DNA from 2 places in the Streptomyces sp. NPDC097595 genome. Region 2 is predicted to be linked to the other one. Evidence: riboswitches for the same ligand, from Rfam matches in the RefSeq annotation. Region 2 holds a riboswitch; the other holds the start of a gene.
What was found. Region 2 has a riboswitch for cyclic di-AMP ahead of ACIQZN_RS33340 (M23 family metallopeptidase). Riboswitches for the same ligand answer to the same signal wherever they lie in the genome.

Region 1: linked by a shared signal. The riboswitch ahead of ACIQZN_RS07495 (NlpC/P60 family protein) and the one ahead of ACIQZN_RS33340 (M23 family metallopeptidase) in region 2 are both predicted to bind cyclic di-AMP.

What each region holds. Positions count from the first base shown of each region.
Region 1 is NZ_JBIWCN010000004.1:83,125-87,326, forward strand. It holds gene pcrA (DNA helicase PcrA) at 1-1,360, opposite strand, end outside; cyclic di-AMP (ydaO/yuaA leader) riboswitch at 1,522-1,672, shown strand; gene ACIQZN_RS07495 (NlpC/P60 family protein) at 1,671-2,819, shown strand; gene ACIQZN_RS07500 (hypothetical protein) at 2,870-3,223, opposite strand; gene ACIQZN_RS07505 (NlpC/P60 family protein) at 3,533-4,202, shown strand, end outside.
Region 2 is NZ_JBIWCN010000030.1:55,220-59,421, forward strand. It holds gene ACIQZN_RS33325 (SHOCT domain-containing protein) at 1-235, opposite strand, end outside; tRNA gene ACIQZN_RS33330 (tRNA-Met) at 404-477, shown strand; gene ACIQZN_RS33335 (PP2C family protein-serine/threonine phosphatase) at 647-1,810, shown strand; cyclic di-AMP (ydaO/yuaA leader) riboswitch at 2,020-2,173, shown strand; gene ACIQZN_RS33340 (M23 family metallopeptidase) at 2,185-3,354, shown strand; gene ACIQZN_RS33345 (aldo/keto reductase) at 3,564-4,202, shown strand, end outside.

The DNA of each region.
Region 1 (4,202 bases), on a different contig from region 2:
TGCGCTCGTAGAAGCGGACGCCGCCGACGACCTTGTAGGGCAGGCCGACGCGGATGAAGATCTCCTCGAAGACACGGGACTGCGCGTTCGTCCGGTAGAAGACGGCGACGTCGCCGGCCTTCGCGTCGCCCGCGTCGGTGAGGCGGTCGATCTCCTCGGCGACGAACTGGGCCTCGTCGTGCTCGGTGTCCGCGACGTAGCCCGTGATGCGGGCGCCGGTGCCGGCGTTGGTCCAGAGGTTCTTGGGGCGGCGGCTCTCGTTGCGCTCGATGACCGCGTTGGCTGCGGACAGGATCGTCTGGGTGGAGCGGTAGTTCTGCTCCAGGAGGATCGTCGTCGCGTCCGGGTAGTCCTCCTCGAACTGGAGGATGTTGCGGATGGTCGCGCCCCGGAAGGCGTAGATCGACTGGTCGGCGTCACCCACGACGCACAGCTCGGCGGGGGCGTTCTCCGGACCGGCCGGGCCGACCAGCTCGCGTACCAGCGTGTACTGGGCGTGGTTGGTGTCCTGGTACTCGTCGACCAGGACGTGCCGGAAGCGGCGGCGGTAGTGCTCCGCGACGTCCGGGAACGCCTGGAGCAGGTGGACCGTCGTCATGATGATGTCGTCGAAGTCCAGCGCGTTGGCCTCGCGCAGCCGGGCCTGGTACATCGCGTACGCCTGGGCGAGCGTCTTCTCGAAGCCGTCGGCCGCCTGGCCCGCGAAGGTCTCCTCGTCGATGAGCTCGTTCTTGAGGTTGGAGACCTTGGCGGTGAAGGACTTCGGCGGGTACCGCTTCGGGTCCAGCTCCAGATCGCGGCAGACCAGGGCCATGAGCCGCTTGGAGTCGGCCGCGTCGTAGATCGAGAACGAGGACGTGAAGCCGAGCTTCTTGGACTCGCGGCGCAGGATGCGGACGCAGGCGCTGTGGAAGGTCATGACCCACATCGCGTTGGCCCGGGGCCCGACGAGCTGCTCGACGCGCTCCTTCATCTCGCCGGCGGCCTTGTTGGTGAAGGTGATCGCCAGGATCTGGCCGGGGTGGACGCCCCGCTCGGCCAGCAGGTGGGCGATGCGGTGGGTGAGCACCCTGGTCTTGCCGGAGCCGGCGCCCGCGACGATGAGCAGGGGCGACCCGGCGTGCACGACGGCGGCGCGCTGCTCGGTGTTCAGCCCGTCGAGCAGCGCCTCGGGGTCGATGACCGGGCGGTGCGCGCCGTCGCGGTAGTACGCGTCACGGGGCGGCGGGGGCCCCTCGAACACGCCCGCGAACAGGTCCTCCGGCACCGCTTCGGGTGCGGAGTCCTCGGGGGGCGGCGGGGGCGCGTCCTCCTCCTGCTGGAGGCCGGCCAGGAAACTGTCGTCAAAGAGGCTGCTCATCGCTGTCCGAGTCTAAAGCTCTCCACTGACACCCGGTCCCGCTCCGAAAAGGTCACGGAAATGTATCGGGCATATCGCACACCAACCTTCACAGCGGCCCCATCAGTTGGCTAGCGTGCACGTTCGGACGGCCCGTACCCCCAGAGGCGACCTACGCCGAGCGTGCCGCCACGCCGAATCCGGGCCCGCCCGGAACCGGGGACCCACACGCAGTACCGGGGTGAATCGGTCCTTCCCCACCGGACCGTAGGGCAGCCTTCCGTTCCGCCCGAACCCGACAGCTAACCCGGTAGGCGGTCCACGGAAGGAGATGCCGGCCTTGGCGTCGCATCGCAAACCGCGCACCCGGATGCGCTCCACCGCCCCGGCCGTCGGGCTGACCTCGGCCGCGCTGGCCTCGGTGACCCTGCTGTCCTCCCAGAGCGCGATGGCCGCGCCCGCGCCGAAGCCGAGCATCGAGGAAGTCCAGAAGAAGGTCGACGACCTGTACCGGCAGGCCGGCACCGCGACCCAGAAGTACAACCAGGCCAAGGAGGCCACGGACCAGCAGAAGTCCAAGGTCGACTCGCTCCTGGACGACGTGGCCAAGCGCACCGAGAAGGTGAACGACGCCCGCAGGACGCTGGGCAACTACGCCGCCGCCCAGTACCGCAACGGCGGCCTCGCGCCGACCGCGACCTTCTTCCTGGCCGACGACCCTCAGTCGTTCTTCGACCAGACGCACCTCATGGACCGGATGGCCGAGCGCCAGCAGCAGGCGGTCACGGAGTTCCGTACGCAGCAGGCGAAGGTGTCCAAGCAGCGGGCCGAGGCCGTGGAGAGCCTGGAGACGCTGACCGAGTCGCAGGCCGATCTGCGCACCAGCAAGCAGAACGTCCAGACGAAGCTGACCGAGGCCCGGACGCTGCTGTCGAAGCTGACCGCCGAGGAGAAGGCGCGTCTGGCGGAGCTGGAGCGCAAGAAGGAGGCGGAGGCCGAGCGGAAGGCCGCCGAGCTGGCGAAGAAGCAGGCCGCCGCCCGGAAGGAAGCCGAGCAGAAGGCCAAGGAGTCGGGCGGCGGCGGTACGGAGACGGGTTCCGGCTCGGACACCGGCTCCGGGAGCAGCGCCTCCACGAAGGCGGAGAAGGTCCTCGCGTTCGCCCGCGCCCAGCTCGGCAAGCCGTACGTCTGGGGGGCGACCGGCCCCTCCTCGTACGACTGCTCAGGACTGACGCAGGCGGCCTGGAAGGCGGCGGGCGTCGACATCCCGCGTACCACCTGGGACCAGGTGAACGTCGGGACGCGGATCGCGACGGCCGATCTGCAACCCGGTGACCTGGTCTTCTTCTACGACGACATCAGCCACGTCGGGATCTACAAGGGCGACGGGATGATGATCCACGCGCCGAAGCCCGGGGCGAACGTGCGCGAGGAGTCGATCTACTACATGCCGATCTACGGGAGTGTGCGCCCGGCCTGACCGGGGAAGAGGGCCGGTCCGCGCGGACCGGCCCTCCCGCTTGGCGCGGCTCAGGTCCAGAGCGTGGCGATGAAGATGTTCGCCAGGGTCAGCGCGCCGACCGCCGCGAAGGCCCCCTTCTCGACCTTCTCCTCGTCCCTCTTGATGTAGACGAGCCCCAGGATCACGACCAGGAACAGCAGCTTGATCCCGATCTTGACGTTGTTCACGGGGTGGTCGTCGGCCTGGTCCAGGCCGACCAGGGCGACACCGGTGACGAGCATGGTCAGCGCACCGTGCAGCATCCCGGGGACGAACCGGGCGGTGCCGGCCTTCATCGCCTTCATCTGGCCGAGGAAGCCGCCGAGCAGGGCGGCGATGCCGATGATGTGCAGGGCGACGACGAAATCGATGAGTACGCGCATGGTTCCGCACCCTAGAACCCGCTCCCCGGACCGCTCCGGGCAGGGTGGGGCCTACGGGTCGCTTGAATGATGAATGCACTTTTTGCCTGATTCTGTCGCCCTTCTCCTGGTCACCCGGGCTTCAAGAGCGGTCATCCGGCGACAATGCCACGCCAAGAGCGGGCAATAACCGCCATAACGACACCTTTCCGTGACCTCGGATTAGCGTCCCTTCCCGGTGGCCGTGGACCAGGGACCGTCCTCGCCGGCCACCGGAGCATCCCGCCGGTACACCCCGTCGGGCCGTCGCACGGAAGGACGCCCGCCCCCGTGGCAGCGCATCGCAAACCCAGGCAGCGCCTCACCACCGCCTCCGCGGCCCGCACCGCGGCGACCCTCGCCGTCGCCGGAGCCGCGACGGCCGCCGTGCTGCCCGGAGCCGCGCACGCGGACCCCGCGCCCACCGCGAAGCAGGTCAAGGCCCAGGTGGACCGGCTGTACCGGGAGGCGGAGGTCGCCACCGAGAAGTACAACGGCGCGAAGTCCGAGGCGACCGCCGCCGCCAAGTCGGTCGACGCCCTGCGCGACGAGGCCGCCCGCAGGACCGCCCGCCTCAACACCGCCCGCGACGTGCTCGGCGCGTACGCCGCCGCGCAGTACCGGTCCGGCGGGATCGACCCCTCCGTGCAGCTGGCGCTCTCCTCCGACCCGGACCAGTACCTGCGCCGCGCCACCTACGCGGAGCAGGCCGGTGAGCGCCGGGCCACCGAGGTGCGCTCGGTGCGCCGCCAGGTCGCGGAGATCGCCCAGGTACGCGCCGAGGCGGCCGGCAGGCTCACCGAGCTGGCCTCCCGGCAGGCCGCCCTGAAGGAGCACCGGGCGACCGTCCGCGCCAAGCTGGCCGAAGCCCGCCGCCTGCTCGCCCGCCTCACCCCGGCCGAGCGCGCCTCCTACGACGCCTCCGAGGACGGGCGCGGGGCCGGCCACGCCGACCGCGGCA
Region 2 (4,202 bases):
TCGCCTCCTGGACGTCGCGCTTGCCCATGGACTTGCCGCGCGCGATCACGTAGATCAGCACGCCCACATAGGGCAGTACCAGCGCCAGGATCAGCCAGCCGGCCTTGCCCCAGCCGCTCAGGTCATGGCTGCGGAAGATGTCCATGATGACCCGGAAGAGGAGGAAGAGCCACATGATCCAGAGGAAGAACCAGAGCATCGTCCAGAACAGGTTGAGCAGGGGATAGTCGTCCATCGTCCACTCCCGGATCCGCGTCGGGTTGCTGAATCTGAAAACAGTCATATCACCGCATTCACCCCATTGCCCGTTGGTGTGGGCCGAGGGGTGGAGGGGTGCGCGGGCCGAGGCGGCCGGGCCGTGGTCATGAGGGCCCCGAACATGACGTAGAGTTGGGTTCACCGACGCGGGGTGGAGCAGCTCGGTAGCTCGCTGGGCTCATAACCCAGAGGTCGCAGGTTCAAATCCTGTCCCCGCTACTGAAACATCGGGCCCGGCACGCAAGCAGCGTGCCGGGCCCGATGCATTGTCGGCGCCCCGCCCCCTCGCCCCATCGGCGGCCGAGGAGTCGCCCGCCGGCCGGGCAGCGGCGAGGCTGGGGGAGGGTGCGCGGTACCGGCCGCGGCGGCACCGGGCAGGAGACCGCAGGTGGGGAAGTGGACGCGACGGTGGCGAGGGCGTGACGGCGCGGGCAGCCGCCGCTTCGTCCGGGTGCTGCCCGCCGCGATGATCGTCGTGGGGGTGGCCTTCGACTACTTCACCCCGCCCGCCTTCACCGCAGTCCCGATATTCGCGGCCGCCCCGCTGATCGCCGCGCCGTTCTTCGGTCTCGGCGCCACCCTCCGGATCGGGCTCGCCGGGGTCGTCGCGATCGCCGCGATGCGGCTCTACACCGGGGACCTACCGGGCGCGGTCCCGTTCATCGAGATGCTCACCGTGCTGACGGTCGCCTTCCAGGCCGGGGTGATCAACCGGGTCGTGCGGCGCGGGAACGATCAGCTGGCATCCGCCCGGATCATCGCCGAGACGGCCATGCGGGCCGTGCTGCCCGCCCCGCCCGAGCGGATCGGCGGACTCCAGGTGGCCGCGCGGTACGAGGCGGCGCAGGCGGACGAGTTCGTCGGGGGCGACCTCTTCGCGGCCGCTGACACTCCGTACGGCGTACGGCTGGTGTTGGGCGATGTGCGCGGGAAGGGGCTGGAGGCGGTCGGCGCGGTGGCGGTGGTGATCGGGGCGTTCCGGGAGGCGGCCGAGCAGGAGAAGTCGCTGGAGGGCGTGGCGCAGCGGCTGGAGCGCGCGCTGGCGCGTGAGTCGGTACGGCGGAGCAATCTGGACGCGTTCGAGGGGTTCGTGACCGCCGTGCTCGCGGAGATCCCGCCGGGCGCGGAGCACGTACGGATCGTGAACCGCGGCCATCCGGATCCGCTGCTGCTGCACGGGGACGGGGCGGTGGAGGCACTGACGCCCTCGGAGCCCGCGCTTCCGCTGGGCATGGACCTGGGGGTGCGGCCGGACCGCTCGGACGAGTGGGAGCTGCCGGCCGGCGGGACGCTGCTGTTCTACACGGACGGCCTGTCGGAGGCCCGGGACGCCGACGGTGTCTTCTACGACCCCGCGGAGCGGCTGGGCGGGCGGCTCTTCCCCGGCCCGGAGGAGCTGCTGTCCGCGCTGACCGACGACGTACGGCTGCATACGGGGGGCGAGTCGACCGACGACATGGCGCTGCTCGCGGTGGCCAGGCCGGCGAAGGGGCAGCCCGACCGGCGCAGGACGGTGAAGATCGTCAAGCGGGGTACCACGCTCAGTGACTGAGGGGCGCCGCTCCGCATAACAGTTGACGCAACGTCAGAAAACGCGTAGTGGCTGAACGCCGATCAACTCGCCCGATTCCACCCTGTTGTGCCCCGTAAGTCCAGGCCGAGCACGTGAACGATCAGTGGGAACAGCTTGGAATCGGAGCCGTCTGTCTATTAACGTTCGATAACGCAGCGCGGTTGTCCCAGCCGTCGTCAGGACGGCGCCGCGCGCGTGCGCCGAATTCCGCAAGGGAACCGGGGAACCACCTACATGGGGTGAATCGGGCATCGTCGTCTTCACAAGAGGCGAAGGAACCCGTAGGAGACCTTCCTGCTCCGAACCCGTCAGCTAACCCGGTAGGCGAGAAGGAAGGAAAGGAGCGCGCCCGCGTGGCGTCCAACAAGCCTGCCCCCGAATCGCCTTCCCGGTTCGTGCCCGAGTACGGCGCCGACTTCGCGTCCGGCCCCGGCACCGCCTACATCCCGGAACAGGGCGGTGACTACGTGACCGATCAGGGCAACGGCTTCGCCACCGGCGCCGGTTTCGGCAGCGGCTTCCGCGCCGACGACGCCGACTCCGAGCGGACCTGGGAGGAATGGAACCCCACCGAGGAGTCCGTCCGCCCCGTCCGCGGCAAGCACCGTGTCGCCAAGCAGCGCAATGGTCTGGCCCGTAGCTCCACCGTCCTCGGCGTCGGTGTCATCGCGGCCGTCGGCGCGGGCGGCATGGCCACCGCGCAGAGCAAACCGCCGGTCTCCATCTCTCTTCCCGATTCCATCGCGGACAATCTCCCCGACGCCAAGTCCCTTCCCGGCGTAGGCGCGTTGTTCTCCGGCGAGAGCGAGGCCGAAACCCCCGCGACCGCCACCGCCGCCGCCCCGCTGACCACCGCCGGCATCACCACCACCGAGGCCGAGCAGGGCACCACGGACGCCGGCGAGGCGTTGCGCGCCCGCATCCTCCAGCAGGCCGAGCAGCAGCAGGGTGCCGCCGACGCCGAGGCGAAGGCGGCCGAGGAGAAGGCCGCTGCCGAGAAGGCGGCCGCCGAGGCGAAGAAGCAGCAGGACGAGGCCGAGGCCAAGGCCGCCGCCGAGAAGAAGAAGGCGGAGGAGGAGGCGAAGAAGAAGGCCGAGGCCCTGCGCCTGGCCAAGCTCGCCGCCAGCTACGCCATCCCCACCTCCTCGTACACGATCACCTCGACGTTCGGCGAGGCCGGTTCGATGTGGTCCTCCGGCTACCACACGGGCCTCGACTTCGCGGCCCCGACCGGCACCCCGATCAAGGCCATCCACACCGGCACCATCAAGTCGGCCGGCTGGTCCGGCGCCTACGGCTACCGCACGGTGCTGGAGCTGGAGGACGGCACCGAGCTGTGGTTCTGCCACCAGTCCTCGATCGGCGTCACGGTCGGCCAGAAGGTCACCACCGGCGACACCATCGGCCGCGTCGGCGCGACCGGCAACGTGACCGGCCCGCACCTCCACCTGGAGGTCCACACCCCGGACGGCACCGGCATCGACCCGATGGCCTGGCTGCGCGCCCGCGGTCTGACCGTCTGAGGTCTCCTCTCTTCCGGCGCCCCGGCCCTTCCCCGCATACGCCCGGCCGCCCTTCCCGCACGCGGCCTTCCGAACCCCGGCAGCCCTGACGCATACCCCCCCCGACGTCAGGGCTGCCGGTTCGCGTGGCCGCGGGCCGCCGGATGTAGACGGCACGGAATGGCGAGTGGGCCGGAATAGCGAGCGGGCCGGAAGCCGTTGTTCCACTCATGACTTCACTGCGCAATCTCGGCCCGTCCGGCCTCCAGGTCTTCCCGCTCTGCCTCGGTGGAAACGTCTTCGGCTGGACCGCGGACGAGGACCAGTCCTTCGCCGTTCTCGACGCGTACGCGGCGGCCGGCGGCAACTTCGTGGACACCGCCGACGCCTACTCGCACTGGGTTCCCGGCAATGAGGGCGGCGAGTCCGAGACCGTCATCGGCAAGTGGCTCGCCTCGCGCGGCAACCGGTCCGATGTCGTGGTGGCCACCAAGGTCGGTGCCCTCCCCGGCTACAAGGGCCTCTCGGCGCCCACCATCAAGTCGGCCGCCGAGGAGTCGCTGCGCCGGCTCGGCACGGACCACATCGACCTGTACTACACGCACTTCGACGACGAGACCGTCCCGGTCGAGGAGATCATCACCGCCCTCGACGAGCTGGTGAAGGAGGGCAAGGTCCGCGAGATCGCCGCCTCCAACATCAGCGCCGCGCGGCTGCGCGCCTCGCTGGACTTCTCCGAACGCGAGGGCCTGGCCCGCTATGTGGCGCTCCAGCCGCACTACAACCTCGTCTCCCGGTACACCTACGAGGGCGAGCTCCAGGACACCGCCGCCGACGCCGGTCTCGCGGCCGTCCCGTATTACGCGCTG